DNA from 2 places in the Paraburkholderia sp. RL17-380-BIE-A genome. Region 1 is predicted to be linked to the other one. Evidence: riboswitches for the same ligand, from Rfam matches in the RefSeq annotation. Region 1 holds a riboswitch; the other holds the start of a gene.
The links. Region 1 has a riboswitch for glycine ahead of P0D68_RS15595 (D-amino acid dehydrogenase). Riboswitches for the same ligand answer to the same signal wherever they lie in the genome.
Positions count from the first base shown of each region.

Region 2: linked by a shared signal. The riboswitch ahead of gcvT (glycine cleavage system aminomethyltransferase GcvT) and the one ahead of P0D68_RS15595 (D-amino acid dehydrogenase) in region 1 are both predicted to bind glycine.

Region 1 is NZ_JARESQ010000008.1:109,061-116,795, forward strand. Features, by position in the region: gene P0D68_RS15560 (SLATT domain-containing protein) at 12-530, shown strand; gene P0D68_RS15565 (YceH family protein) at 534-1,238, opposite strand; gene P0D68_RS15570 (lipocalin family protein) at 1,444-2,016, shown strand; gene P0D68_RS15575 (helix-turn-helix domain-containing protein) at 2,121-2,693, shown strand; gene P0D68_RS15580 (GNAT family N-acetyltransferase) at 2,700-3,227, shown strand; partial or broken gene P0D68_RS15585 (PaaI family thioesterase) at 3,255-3,649, opposite strand; gene P0D68_RS15590 (LysE family translocator) at 3,691-4,323, opposite strand; glycine riboswitch at 4,533-4,625, shown strand; gene P0D68_RS15595 (D-amino acid dehydrogenase) at 4,816-6,027, shown strand; gene P0D68_RS15600 (BON domain-containing protein) at 6,209-6,469, shown strand; gene P0D68_RS15605 (acetate/propionate family kinase) at 6,478-7,632, opposite strand; gene P0D68_RS15610 (phosphoketolase family protein) at 7,646-7,735, opposite strand, start outside.
Region 2 is NZ_JARESQ010000011.1:170,781-178,515, reverse strand. Features, by position in the region: gene gcvP (aminomethyl-transferring glycine dehydrogenase) at 1-2,489, opposite strand, end outside; gene gcvH (glycine cleavage system protein GcvH) at 2,563-2,943, opposite strand; gene gcvT (glycine cleavage system aminomethyltransferase GcvT) at 3,089-4,207, opposite strand; glycine riboswitch at 4,288-4,442, opposite strand; glycine riboswitch at 4,486-4,568, opposite strand; gene P0D68_RS20195 (YdgH/BhsA/McbA family protein) at 4,716-5,066, opposite strand; gene P0D68_RS20190 (oxidoreductase) at 5,262-6,311, opposite strand; gene P0D68_RS20185 (UvrD-helicase domain-containing protein) at 6,632-7,735, shown strand, end outside.

The DNA.
Region 1 (7,735 bases):
TGACGAGCGACATGAAGAACCTGCCTGCCTACGAGCCTCCGGTCGACGAAAACCAGCTTCTGCTGAAGTGGATTCGCCGTGCGCGCGAATCCCAGATGAGCCACTACGACATGGCGGATCTGCTATCGGCGCGTGACCGCCAGGTCGGCTGGCTTGCCACCGCGTTGACCGCCTTCGTGGGAACGGCTGTGTTTGCGTCCCTGCACGCGTCCGCCGTCTCACCGGAACTGAAGATTTTTATCGGCTTCGTGAGCGTGGCGGCCGCGGTCGCCTCCGCGCTGCAAACCTTCCTGCGCTACGCCGAACGCGCCGAAAAGCATCGCGCCGCCGGCGCGCGCTATGGCGCGGTGCGCCGCAGGCTCGAAGCGGTTTTTGCGGGCGACGCCGATGCGCGTGACGGCCACTATCTCACCGCGATCCGCGACGAACTCGACCGGCTCGCCGAAGACTCGCCCAACGTGCCGCCGCGCGTCTTTTATCGCACCCAACGCACGCTCTCCGCGGATACGCCGCGCAGCCGCGACGCGTGAGCCTCATTCGCCGGCCGTAAGATCCCCGGCATCAATACCCAGCTCCGCCGCCATACGGCGCACCACGGCCTGCAACCGGCTCACTTCATCGGCAAGGCGCTTCTGTTCGGCCTTGACCGCCTCGAACGCGGACAGCGGCACGGCGTCGTCTTCGGCGCCTGGCTGCGCCAGCTCGCTCGCACTCACTTCGCCGCACAGCAAATGTGTCCAGCGGTTCTCGCGCTCGCCCGGCGTGCGCGCGAGTTTCACGACCCGTGGCGGGTCGTTGGCCGCGAGTTCGTCGAGAAACGCCTCGACCGACGAGATATCGGCAAAACCATGCAGACGCGCGCTATTGAGCCGCAATTCGGCGGCGGTTTGCGGGCCGCGCAGCAGCAAGGTGGTGAGCAGCGCCGCCGACTGGCTCGGCAAACCCAGCACGCGATTCATGTTGTGTTCGAAGCGCGGCACGCGGCTGCTGCTGCCCTCCATCACGAGGCTCAACCGTTTCAAGCCGTCGACGGCGGTCAGCACCTCGGCTTCGGTGGCGTTCATGACCGGCGCGCGGCCGGTCTTCTGATTGCAGCCCAAGGTCAGCGCGTTGAGCGAAAGCGGATAGCTGTCCGGCACCGTGTGCTGCTTTTCGACGAGCACGCCGAGTACGCGTCCTTCAAGCAGGGTCAACGCGCGGATCGAAGGGCGGGAAGAAGTGTCGGGAGTGGAATTCATGGATGATGTCGCGGCATGAGCCGCCGGGTCTCGTGGATGTTGCCTTACCGTTGCACAGCCGGGCGGCGCTTTCTGGTTGGTGGGCACTATGATAAACGGCCACGGCCGCGAAGGTGTACCCATCTCCGCCACGGCCGGGCGCGCGCGCGGCCGTCTGGCACGGGGCGTGCTGTCACAGAACATCCTTTGCTAATGGAGTCGATCAATGCCCCTACGCCGTCAACCGGTCCTGCGCCTGAGCGCCATTTCACTCGTGGTCGGCGCAGTCTGCCTGCTTGGCGCGTGCGCGCTCAGCCCGGCCGGCAAGAGCGGCAACGCGCACGTGCCCGAGCCCGCGAAGCCCGTGGACCTCAGCCGCTATCTCGGCCGATGGTATGAACTGGCGCGCTATGAAAACCGCTTTGAGCGCGATTGCGAAGCGGTCACCGCCGAGTACGCCACGCGCGACGACGGCCTGATCGACGTGGTCAACAGTTGCCACCAAGGCGCGGTGAACGGTCCGCTGGACGTCGCGAAGGGCCGCGCGAAGGTGGTCGCCGATTCGGGCAATGCCAAGTTGAAGGTGTCGTTCTTCGGCCCGTTCTTCTTCGGCGACTACTGGGTGCTGGATCACGCGGACGACTACAGCTGGTCGATCGTCGGCGAGCCGAGCGGACGTTATCTGTGGGTCCTGACGCGTGAGGCCACGCCCGCTGCGAGCGTGAAAGACGCGCTGATCGAGCGGGTTCGCGCGCTGGGTTACGACACGTCGATGCTGCGTATGACAAGGCACGAGTAAGTCGCGCTCATGACCGGCTAACCGACGGTTGGTCCGCGTCAGCCGGACCGACCCGATTTTTGTCATCATTGACCATTTTCCATATTCGGGATATTTTCTCTAATATGGAAACCCCACTCTCCGACGACAACGCCATCGACCGCCGTATCGCCCAGCGGCTGCGGGCGCTGCGCGCCGAGCGCAACTGGTCGCTCGACGATCTCGCGAAACTGAGCGGCGTGAGCCGCGCAACCCTCTCGCGCCTCGAAAACGCCGCTGTCAGCCCCACGGCGAGCGTGCTCGGCAAACTCTGCGTGGCTTACGGCCTGCCCATGTCGCGCCTCATGCACATGGTCGAGGAGGACTTCGCGCCGCTCGTGCCGCGCGACGCCCAGCCGCTCTGGACCGACGCCAGCATCGGCTTCCGGCGGCGTTCCGTGTCGCCACCCGCGCAGGCGTTGAGCGGCGAGGCGCTGGAATGCGAACTTGACGCCGGCGTGCGCATTACCTACGACGCGTCGCCGCGGCCCGGCCTCGAACATCATCTGATCCTGCTCGACGGGCAGTTGCAGATCACCGTGGACGGCCAGCGCCACGACCTGCAACCCGGCGACTGCCTGCGCTACCAACTGTTCGGCCCCAGCGCTTTCGTGACGCCCGCGCACAGCGCGGCCCGCTATATTCTGTTCATCGTGTGAGCCAGCATGAGCGCGACCACCCTCACCCCTTTCTCCGCCGACGACCTCGTGCGTCATCTCCCTGAACTCGGCGCGCTGCTGGGTGCGTGCGTGCATGACGGGGCCAGCGTCGGCTTCGTGATGCCGTGTGGCGCCGACGAGTGCGAAGCGTTCTGGCGCATCAAAGTGCTGCCTTCGTTGCGTGCCGGCGGCCTGGTGTTGCTAGTCGCGCGTCAGGGCGAAGCGATTGCGGGCACCGTGCAACTGGATTACGACACGATGCCGAATCAGCGGCATCGCGCCGAGGTGCGCAAACTGCTGGTCCATCCGGCGTTCCGCCGTCAGGGCATTGCGCGGGCGCTGATGACGGAACTCGAACGCCATGCGCATGGATTGCAGCGCAGCCTGCTCACGCTCGACACCCGCACCGGCGACCACGCCGAGCCGCTCTATACCGCACTGGGTTATCGGACAGCAGGTGTGATCCCGGGATACGCGCGTGGCACGCACACCCATGAGTTCGACTCGACCACCATCATGTACAAGGCGCTATGAGCGAAGCGCGGGCCCGGCCTGTGCGCCTCACGCGGTCTTCGAATATTTGAACGTGCCCTGCGCGCTGGCGATCAGCAGCTTGCCGTCCACCCACGCCTCGCTGCGCGAGGAAAAATCGAGCGGCCCGCGCGCTCCAGAAAACCCTTGGCGGTGACCAGTTCACCGAGTCCCTTGTCGAGATAGTTGGTGGTCAGCGACAGCGTGAACGCATGCCGCGCCGGGTCGCCGCTCGGCGCGAAGATTCCCGCATAACCCGCCGACGCATCGAGCAGCGTCGCGATCGCGCCGCCTTGCAGCACGCCCTGGCGATTGAGCTTGCTGGCATCGATCGGCATGACCAGTTCCGCGTAACCGTCGCGCCATTGCGTCAGGCGAACGCCGAGCGATTCGAGAAACGGGTTGTCGATGGGAAAGTCGGACATGAGCATGCCTTTGTGTTCGAGATGAAAAATGCAAGGCGCGCTCAACGGCGCGAATCGAGCGCAATGCGGACCGCAAGTCCGGCGAGCACGGTGCCCATCAACCAGCGCTGCAGCAGCAGCCACACCGGCCGCCCGGCGAGAAACACGGCAATCGAGCCCGCCATGCTCGCGATCAGCGCATTGACCGTTACGCTGATGACGATCTGCACGCAGCCGAGCGCGATCGACTGCGCGAGCACGCTGCCGTGCCCCGGCGAAATGAACTGCGGCAGCAGCGACAGGTACATCACCGCGATCTTCGGATTCGCGAGGTTGGTGACGAGTCCCATGGTGAAGAGCTTGCTGCGGCTGTCGTGCGGCAGGTCGCGCACCTGGAACGGCGAACGGCCGCCCGGTTTGACCGCTTGCCAGGCCAGATACAACAGATAGAGCGCGCCGCCGAAACGCAATGCGTCGTACGCGTAGGGCACCGTCAGCAGCAGCGCGGTAATGCCGAACGCCGCGCAGAACATATAGAACACATAGCCGAGCGCCACGCCGCCAAGAGAAACGAGGCCCGCGCGACGCCCCTGACAGAGCGATCGCGAGATCAGGTAGATCATGTTCGGCCCAGGCGTGAGCACCATGCCGAGCGAGACCAGACCGAAGGCGAGCAGCGTTGTGAGGGCGGGCACGGCATTCTCCTTGGCGAATGAAAGTCGGACAGTGCCGCCAAATATAGCCGATGCCGCCGATTTCAGCGTCGCGGCCGGCTTGAGAAATTCGCATTGGCGTATGAGCCGCATTCATGTTCAATTGCGGCGCTTCTGGCCACTTCTTGTGCGGTGACTCGCACGAAACACTTGCGGCGAATTATTTTGAACGGTATCGTCGAGCCGTTCTGCAATGCAGCGCGGGAGAGATCGTCAGAAATTCGGACGACGCCGACGGAGCAACCGCCCCGGAAACTCTCAGGCAAAAGGACCGCGCAGCAGGAACATCTGGAGAGCGGCGCACCGGCATACCGCGTGCGCCCACCGAAGGGGATTCTCCGCGCACGGCTCATCACTCATGACGGGCCGGCCGCCGCGGGGAAGAAACTCTCAGGTACATGGACAGATGGGGCATCGACGCCGGTTTCGACACGAAATCGACACCGGTGATGCTCAACTACTCTGGACCATGACATGTCACGAATCGCCATTATCGGCGCCGGCATTACCGGCGTCACGACCGCTCACGCCCTCGCCCAGCGCGGCCACCACGTCACCGTTTTCGAACGCCACCGCTATGCGGCGATGGAGACCTCGTTCGCCAACGGCGGGCAGTTGTCCGCCAGCAATGCCGAAGTCTGGAACAGCGCGGCCACCGTCATGAAGGGACTGCGCTGGATGCTCACGCGCGACGCCCCGCTGTTGCTCAATCCCACACCGACCTGGCACAAGTACTCGTGGATGGGCGAATTCCTGCGGCAGATTCCGCACTATCGGGCGAACACCGTCGAAACCGTGCGGCTCGCGATCGCCGCGCGCGAGCATCTGTTTTCGATTGCCGAGACCGAAGGCATCGACTTCGATCTCGAACGGCGCGGCATTCTGCATATCTACAAGACGCGCAAGGAATTCGACGCCGCCAGCAAGGTCAACGCATTGCTGCGCGAAGGCGGCCTCGAGCGCAGCCCGGTGACGGCGAGCGAGCTGCATGGCATTGAACCCACGTTGCACGGCGATTTTTACGGCGGATTCTTCACGCCGTCCGATTCGACCGGCGATATTCACAAGTTCACGCGCGGCCTTGCTCAGGCGTGCGTGCGGCACGGCGTCGAATTTCATTACGATGCCGAGATCACCTCGATCGAGCAGCCTGCCGAGGGCCGTTTTACACTGGCGGTCAATCTCGAAGGCGAATCGCAGCGCTTTGCGTTCGAACGGATCGTCGTCTGCGCCGGGGTGAAGAGCCGCGATTTTGCAGCCATGCTCGGCGACCACGTGAATATCTATCCGGTGAAAGGCTATTCGATCACCGTTTGTCTCGATGACGAAATCAGCCAGCAGCGCGCCCCCTGGGTGAGCCTGCTCGACGACAGCGCGAAGATCGTGACGAGCCGCCTGGGCGTGGATCGCTTTCGCGTGGCCGGCACGGCGGAGATCAACGGCTTCAACCGGGATATCCGTTCGGACCGGATTGCACCGCTAGTGGACTGGACGCGGCGGTATTTCCCTGAGGTATCGACCTCGCGCGTGATTCCGTGGGCGGGCTTGCGGCCGATGCTGCCGAGCATGCTGCCCAAGGTGGGCCGTGGAAAACGGCGTGGCGTGTTCTACAACACCGGGCACGGACATTTGGGCTGGACCTTGTCGGCCGCAACCGCGCAGGCACTCGCGGGCGCGATTCAGTAGGCGTGATGCGGCGGTTTCGCTAACGGCGGTGGCTCGCCATCACAGCCGTCGCCAGATTTGAACTCCCCGTGCTGCTGGAGTTTGGGCGGCGGCTGTGGCGCGAGACCGCAGCCGTCAGCCAATGGCAGATGCTCCATTTCTGCTAGTGTTCTTCCATCCGTGTTACTTCGGTGGAGAACCCATGCCGCACGCCCGCACCGCAAAAACCAAGGCACACAACACACGCCTGAGCGACGCACAGATCGCCATGGAAGCGACGCGGCGTCTCGCCTGGGACGCCGCGGTTCCCGACCATGCCGTGAAGGTCCAAGTCTCGCGCGGCCGTATCACGCTGCATGGCGAGTTGCAGCGCGACCAGCAACGCACCGCTGCACTCGAAGACGTGACGCGCCTGTTCGGTGTAACAGGCGTTCTGGATCACACTGTCATCAAGCCCGAATGAAGTCAGCCCTAGGTTGCCTGACGTAACAGCGCGCGGCAATGCCGCGCGATCTGCTTTTCCTCCTCGGTGTGAATCGCCTTCACCTTGCCCGCCGGATCGCCTTCGGTTAGTCCCATGAAAGCCAGTCCGTCGCAGACGCGCGTGCGAATCGCCTCGCTGTGCTCGCCAATGCCGCCGGTAAACACCAGCAAATCGATTCCGCCCAGCAACGCCGCATAGCCGCCGATCGTCTTGCGCACCGCAGTGCCAAAGGCATCGATCGCGAGCGACGCATTCGCATCGCCCGCCGCAGCGCGTTTTTCCAACGCCTGCATATCGCTCTCGCCATCCGCGTAGCCGGCAAGACCGCTTTCGCGATTGAGCAGCGTCTCCAACGCGCCGGCATCGAGCTTCTCCACGCGCATCAGATACAGCAGCACACCCGGGTCGAGATCGCCGCTGCGTGTGCCCATCGGCACGCCGCCGGTCGGCGTCAGGCCCATCGACGTATCGATCGACTGGCCGTCGCGCAACGCGCACACGCTCGAACCGTTGCCGAGATGCGCGAACACCGCGCGCGCCGGCAAGTCGGCGCCGAGCCGCGTCACCAGTGATTCATAAGACAGCCCGTGAAAACCGTAGCGCATCACGCCGGCCTCCACATAACGGCGCGGCAACGCGAGTTGTGCCGCGCGCGGCGGCAGCGTGGCGTGAAACGCCGTATCGAAACAGGCGAAATGCTGTGCATCGTCGAAAATTTTCTCGGCCTCGTCGATCAACGCAAGTGCCGGGGGAATGTGCAGCGGCGCAAAGTGCACGGCGTCCTGCAATTGACGCCGCACGTCGGCGCTAATCCGCTGATGCATGCGCAAATGCGGTCCGCCATGCACCACCCGATGCCCTACCGCCGAAGGCCGCGCATGATGCTGTTGCGCAAGCACCTGCGCGAGCTTTTGCAGCGCGTCGGTCTGCGATTCCAGTTCGTGCTCCTGCTGCAGCAGTACACGGCCGTCGGGCGCCTTGATCCGCAAACTGCCGTCGCTGCGTCCAATGCCCTCCGCGCTGCCTTCCAGCAGGAGCGATTCGTCGCCACCGGCGTACCTGAACAAGCCGAACTTCAGCGACGACGAACCGCTGTTCAACACCAGAATCGTTTGATCGTCAGCACGGTCTGGAGTGCGCATGGTCATGCCTCGCTTAGCCTTTCCACGTCCAGTTGCGGATCTCTTCCCGGTCGATGCCCTCAGCGTGCGCATACGCCAGATGTTCGATGATCTGGCCACGCAA
Region 2 (7,735 bases), on a different contig from region 1:
GCGACCAGTCCGCCCGGGCCCGAATACAGCACCGGATAGTGCGGCGCGAGTTTCTTCGCGACGTAGTTCGCGTTGAGGATCGCGGTTTCGGTCGCGGCGGTGAGGTTCTTCGCGCCCATCATCGCGATATACATCCACGAGATCGGCAGGATCGACGCCGAGCCGTACGGTGCGCCGGACACTGCGCCAATGCCGTTCGGCGCGCGTTCATAGCCCGACGAGATCTGGTTCGGCAGGAACTGCGCGAGGTGCGCGCCGACTGCGACCGGACCGACGCCCGGTCCGCCGCCGCCGTGCGGAATGCAGAACGTCTTGTGCAGGTTCAGGTGCGAGACGTCGCCGCCGAACTGGCCCGGCGCGGTGAGGCCGACCATGGCGTTCATGTTCGCGCCGTCCACATAGACCTGGCCGCCGTGCGCGTGCACGATCTCGCAGATTTCACGCACGTTCTGCTCGAACACGCCGTGCGTGGACGGGTACGTGATCATGATCGCCGCGAGTTTGTCGGCGTGCTGATCGGCCTTCTTCTTCAGGTCTTCGATATCGACGTTGCCTTGCGCGTCGCAGGCAACCACGACTACCTGCATGCCGGCCATCTGTGCCGACGCCGGGTTGGTGCCGTGCGCCGAAGCGGGAATCAGGCAGACATTGCGATGGGCTTCGCCGCGCGAGGCGTGGTAGGCGTGGATGATCAGGAGGCCCGCGTACTCACCTTGCGAGCCGGCGTTCGGTTGCAGCGATACGGCCGCGTAGCCGGTGGCCGCGACCAGCATTTCTTCGAGCTGATCGATCATTTCGCGGTAGCCGACGGTTTGCTCAGCCGGTGCGAACGGATGGATCTGGCCGAATTCCGGCCACGTGACCGGCAGCATTTCCGAAGTCGCGTTCAGCTTCATCGTGCACGAACCGAGCGGGATCATCGAGCGGTCGAGCGCGAGATCCTTGTCGGACAGGCTGCGCAGATAGCGCAGCATTTCCGTTTCCGAATGATGACGGTTGAACACGTGGTGCGTGAGGTACGCGCTGGTGCGTTCGAGCGCGGCCGGCACGGATGCGGTGTTCGATGCGGCCAGTTTTGCGTCGAGCGTGTCGACTTGCGGAATGTCTTTCGCGCCCGCGGCTTGCGCCAACACTTCGAGCAGATCGGCCAGATCGCGGCGCGACGTGGTTTCGTCGATCGACAGGCCGACTTGCGTATCGCTCACGCGGCGCAGGTTGATGCGCTTCGCAATCGCTGCGTCGTGCAGCGCTTGCGTGCGTGCGCCGGTTTCGAAGGTGAGCGTGTCGAAGAACGTTTCGTTGACGAGCGTATAGCCGAGTTGCTTCGCACCTTCGGCCAGCAACGCGGCGATCCGGTTCACGCGCAGCGCGATCGTCTTCAGGCCGTGCGGGCCGTGATAGACGGCGTACATGCTGGCCATGATCGCGAGCAGCGCTTGCGCGGTACACACGTTCGAGGTGGCTTTCTCGCGACGGATATGTTGTTCGCGCGTTTGCAGCGCGAGACGCAGCGCGGGGTTGCCTTGTGCGTCGACGGTCACGCCGACGAGGCGGCCCGGCATCTGACGCTTGAATTCGTCGCGCACAGCGAGGTAAGCCGCATGCGGGCCGCCGAAGCCGACCGGCACGCCAAAGCGCTGCGTATTGCCCACGGCCACGTCCGCGCCCCATTCGCCCGGCGGCGTGAGCACGGTCAGCGCGAGCAGGTCGGCGGCGACCACCACGTGGCCGCCGGCTGCGTGGATTGCCTCGGTGAGCGCGCGATAGTCGCGCACGTCGCCGTTCACGCCCGGGTATTGCAGCAGCACGCCGAACGCATTCGCGTTCGCCGCCTCCGCAGCCGGGCCCACTTTCACTTCGATCCCGACCGGCGTGGCACGAGTCTTCACCACTTCGATGGTTTGCGGCAGCACGTCGTCGGCCACGAAGAACACGTTCGACTTTGGCTTGCCGATGCGCTGCAGCAGCGTCATCGCTTCAGCGGCGGCGGTTGCTTCGTCGAGCAACGACGCATTCGAGATCGCCAGACCCGTCAGGTCGACGATCATCTGCTGGAAGTTCAGCAGCGCTTCCAGACGGCCTTGCGAGATTTCCGGCTGATACGGCGTGTACGCGGTGTACCACGCCGGATTTTCCAGTACGTTACGCAGGATCACCGTCGGCGTGTGCGCGTTGTAATAGCCCTGCCCGATATACGAGCGGAACACCTGGTTCTTGTCCGCGAGTTCACGCAGCGCGGCGAGCGCTTCGGCTTCGCTTTTCGGTTGCGCGAAGGGGCCGAGCGGCAGCGTTTCGGTGCGGCGGATCGTCTTCGGAATGACGGCGTCGATCAGCGCGGCGCGCGACGCGAAGCCGAGGGCTTCGAGCATCGCGTGCTGGTCGGCCGCATCCGGGCCGATGTGCCGTTCGGCGAAGGCGTCATGCACTTCGAGCGCGGCGAGCGAGAGAGGAGTGCGGTTCATCAGACGATCCGGGTGTTCGAGCTTCATGGGTGTTCCTGGCGGTGCGGCTATCTCTGCGCGAGGGACGCGCCGCACCAATCGGGTTAAACGTAAAGGTGAATCAGGCGCCGATCGACTTGCTGTACGCGTCGGCGTCGATCAGACGGTCTTGCGTGGCGTCCGCGGCCGGCTTGATCTTGAAGAGCCAGCTTTCGTACGGCGAGGTGTTGACCGAGTCCGGGGTGTCGGCGACAGCCGTGTTCGCTTCGATGATTTCGCCCGAGACCGGCGCGTAGATATCGGAAGCGGCCTTCACCGATTCGATCACGGCGACGGTGTCGCCGGCGGTCACGGTTTTGCCCAGTTCCTGGACTTCGAAGAAGACGATATCGCCGAGCGCTTCCTGCGCGTGGTCGGTGATGCCGACCGTCAGCGTGCCGTCCGCTTCGGTACGGACCCATTCGTGCGATTCGGTGTATTTCAGATCGGCCGGGATGCTCATCGGATGCTCCTATGCGGTGTGATTCGGTAATGACTTAAAGGGCCCCCAAACCTGTCGCTTCGCGCCAGGTTCCCCCGAGGGGGAACAAGAAAACTTGGGGCGGCCCGGCGTTTTCTTGTGAAGGTTTGCGCACGCGCCGGCTTGCTTAAACCGCGAGCACTTTGCCGTTGCGCACGAACGGCAGTTTTACCACGCTTGCGGGAACGTTCTTGTCACGAATTTGAACGTGAACGGTGTCGCCCGGCTGCACGCCTTTCGGCACGCGCGCAAAGGCGATCGATTCCTGCATGGTCGGGGAAAACGTGCCGCTGGTGATTTCGCCTTCGCCTTGCGGCGTGACGACTTTCTGATGAGCACGCAGCACGCCTGCTGCCTTGCCGTTGTCCTTCAGCAGGATCAGGCCGACGAACGCGGCCTGCGATCCGTCCGCTTCCAGCTTGCCCTTGCCGACGAAGTCGCGCGGCGAGCTGAGGTCGACCGTCCAGGCGAGGCCGGCGTCGAGCGGCGAGACGTTGTCGTCCATGTCCTGGCCGTACAGATTCATGCCGGCTTCGAGGCGCAGCGTGTCGCGCGCACCGAGTCCGGCCGGGCGCACGCCTTGCGCCTGCAGCGCGTTCCACAGCGCTTCGACGTGATCTGCGGGAACGATGATTTCGAAGCCGTCTTCGCCGGTATAGCCCGTGCGGGCTACGGTCAATTCGCCGAACGGCGTGTCTTCGATGCGGGCGGCGTTGAACGGCTTCAGCGCTTCGGTGGCGGCGCGCGCGGCCGGCACGGTTTGCCAGACTTTCTCGCGAGCATTCGGGCCTTGCACGGCGACGATCGCGTAGTCGCGGCGCGGCGTGATGGTCAGGCCGAAGCTGCCTTCGGCGTTGAGCTGGCCGAACCAGGCGATGTCTTTGTCGGCGGTGCCGGCGTTAACGACCACGCGGAAGTGATCTTCGCCGAAGTAATAGACGATCAGGTCGTCGATCACGCCGCCGTTCGGGTTCAGCAGACAGGAGTACAGCGCGCGGCCGGGCGTTTGCAGCTTGGCGACGTTATTGGCCAGCGCATATTCGAAGAAGGCGCGCACGCGCTCGCCGGTGAAATCGACGACGCACATGTGCGAGACGTCGAACATGCCGGCGTCGGTACGCACGGCGCGGTGTTCGTCGATTTGCGAGCCGTAGTTGACGGGCATGTCCCAGCCGCCAAAATCGACCATGCGGGCATTGAGCGCACGATGGGTGGCGTTGAGCGGGGTGTGTTTGAGTTCGGTCATGGGGCCTCGGGCATCTCGCGAAACAAAAAAGGCCATGCGGCGCTACGCCTCGCGGCCTTTTAGCTGCGAGCGATGCGTTGCATGGCCCCTCTGTCCTCGATACCTGAGAGATTGCGTTGCCGTGAGAATGTGAATTCGTCACGGTGAAACGCGCGCCCCTTCGGTGGGCAGCCTGCCAGATCCGCTCGATTTATAACGACGCAGACGGCTACTGCCGCTCTCCAGAGTGCGAAAAACCTGTGCGCTGAGCTTGATTCAACGCGGGTTCTTCGACGCGGTCGGTCCTTTTGCCTGAGAGTTTGCGGGTGTGCCCCTTCGGCGGCGCGGCCTGCGGTTTCCTGCGGCCAGCGCGCTCTCCCGACGCGTGCGGCGAATGTACGCGAGGGCCGGGGGCTTGTCAAATCTAGGCCCGCGAGCGGCACGGCGGTTGACGCGGCGTCTTGTCCTCGCCAAAAAAGCGCGGGACGCGATGCCCGCGCTTGCACTGCTTCGGCGCCTGAGCGCGCGATTATTCGCCGATGGCGTGTGCCGCGTTGTCCAGTTCCTGATTCAGCACGCGCTGTTCGTCGCTGGACAGGCCACCGCCGTGTTGCGCGGCCATGTCATGCGCTTCCTGACGGATCACATCGAGACGATGGTGCAGCGCGCCGCCTTGCGGAGGAGGGTAATAGCCCTGATTCACGCGATTGTCGATACGGCGGCTGAGATTCTCGATGCGGCCGTCGACCTGCCGCAGGCGCTGATCCGCGATCTGCTGCGGGTTGGGGCGCGGTGCCGGCGCGGGTTGAGGCGTCACCACACAGGCGGCGAGCGAACTGAGCAGGGCGCACGCGGCGAGCGCGCGGATAGTACGGGGCATGAACTCTCCGGAAGTCATAGTCGTTTTGTCTTGCTACTTGGGTAGCAACGGCTGACTGCCGGAGCGCGCTGACCGGCGGCGCGTTCTTATTTGTAACGTTATGTTCCTTTCGGGTCCGTCAGGATCGTGGCCCGCGCGGGAGGCGGCAAGTGCCATTTTAGGTACACAAGGCGTTTCGACGCGCGGGCAAACAGTTCAGCGAACGCGCTCGAACGGCAGCCGGACGCCTTCTTCCGAACTCCGGGCGGCGAGTTCGATAATTGTCATTACGTCCACAGCGTCCTGAGCGCTGACCGGGAACTTCACGCCGTTCTGGATGGCGTCGGCCACGGCGATATAGAAGCCAACGTAATCTCCATTACGCGTCGGCAGCTCGCGCTCGACTTCCTGATCGCCTTCCAGCACGCGCAGCAACCCGGCCGCATTGCCCGCGCCGAAGCCTTCGTCGCCGGGCCGCAGGCCGGCTTTCAATTGATCTTCCTGCGTGTCGAGCCCGGTTTTCACATAGCTGCCGCGCGTGCCGTGAATCGAGAAGCGCGGCGCGACCAGCGCGGTCAACGCGCTGGCATGCAACACCACTTCGAACTCACCGTAGCCGAGCTGGATATGCACGTAGTCAGGCGCGCTGGCATTGTCGCGATGCGTGCGCACGGTGGCCGACACGCTCTGCGGCGTGCCGAACAGGGCCAACGCCTGGTCGACCAGATGCGGCCCCAGGTCCAGCAGCAGACCGCCGCCTCGCGACGCTTCTTCACGCCAACGCTGTCGCACCTCCGGCCGGAAACGGTCGAAATGCGATTCGTATTGCGTGATCCGTCCCAATTCGCCGCTCGCGAGCAGGTCGCGCACGGTCAGAAAATCACCGTCCCAGCGACGGTTGTGAAACGGCATGAAGAGCTTGCAGCGGGCGAGTGCGATGTTGGCCAGCGTGCGGGCGTCGGCGGCATTCAGCGTGACCGGCTTGTCGACCACCACGTGTTTGCCCGCTTCCAGCGTGCGCCGCGCCAGTTCGAAGTGCGTGTCGTTCGGCGTGGCGATCACGACGCAGTCGATGTCGTCGAGCGCGAGCAGCGCGTCGAGGTCGGCCACCACCTTCGTGTGCGGATAGTCGGCGAGCGCGCGCTCGGGCTGGCTCGTGGCGATGGCCGCAACGCTCGCGCGGCCGCAGTGCGCGATTACCGGCGCGTGAAAGGTCGCGCCGGCGAAACCGTAACCCATCAATCCAATCTTCAGCGATGCGGACATGCGTGTCTTCCTGCAAAAACGGCGCGCCGCTTTGCCACCGTGGCGGCGGCGCGCAACACCGCAATTGTGGCATGTCCTGAAGGTGGATCGTCAGCGTCGTGGTGGTACTGGCGGCCGTCATGGGGCGCGGGCATCGGTTGCGTACATCCGTGTTAACATCGCTCCTCTTGCGCGTTTGCGAAGCGGGCCAGAACACCCTCCGCACCGTGCGGGGCGCCTGTTCCGGCACGGCGCCGCGCAGCATGCCCCCGGGCCTTCGGCCGGCGTTTCGCCACCGCGCCCTCAACCGCCGCTTTAACCGCATCACCCATCCACAGACGATGTCCGCAGGCCTGAACCCCGCTCAAAATGAAGCGGTCCGTTATCTCGACGGTCCGTGTCTCGTGCTCGCCGGCGCAGGCAGCGGCAAGACGCGCGTGATCACGCAGAAAATCGCGCATCTGATCGAGGCCAAGGGCTTCGAGCCGCGCCACATCGCCGCCGTCACGTTCACGAACAAGGCCGCGCTGGAAATGCGCGAGCGCGTGGGCAAGCTGCTCGAAGGCAAGACGCTCACCACGCCCGGCAAGGAAGGCCGCAAAGTGCCCGTCAATCAGTTGACGGTCTGCACCTTCCACTCGCTCGGCGTGCAGATTCTGCGGCAGGAAGCGGAACACGTCGGCCTGAAGCCGCAGTTCTCGATCATGGATTCGGACGACTGCTTCGGCATGATCCAGGAACAGGTCGGCTCGACGGACAAGGGTTTCATCCGCAAGATCCAGTCGATCATCTCGCTGTGGAAGAACGGCATGATCATGCCCGAGCAGGCGATTGCCATTGCCGCGAACGAGGACGAGCATCAGGCCGCGATTGTCTACCGCAATTACGTGGCGACGCTGCATGCCTATCAGGCAGTGGATTTCGACGATCTGATCCGCCTGCCCGCCGAACTGTTCGAGAAGAACGAACAGGTGCGCGACCGCTGGCAGAACAAGCTGCGCTATCTGCTGATCGACGAATATCAGGACACCAACGCCTGTCAGTACGAACTGGTGAAACTGCTGGCCGGCAAGCGCGCGGCGTTCACGGCGGTCGGCGACGACGATCAGGCTATCTACGGCTGGCGCGGCGCGACGCTCGAAAACCTCGGGCAGCTCAGCAAGGATTTTCCGAAGCTGCATCTGATCAAGCTGGAGCAGAACTATCGCTCGACGGTGCGCATTCTGACGGCCGCGAACAACGTGATCGCGAACAATCCAAAGCTGTTCGAAAAGAAGCTGTGGTCCGAACACGGCATGGGCGACACGATCACCGTCACGCCGTGCAACGACGAAGAACACGAGGCCGAGTCCGTGGTGTTTCGCCTGTCGGCGCACAAGTTCGAGCGCCGCGCGAATTTCCGCGACTACGCGATCCTGTATCGCGGCAATTTCCAGGCGCGCATC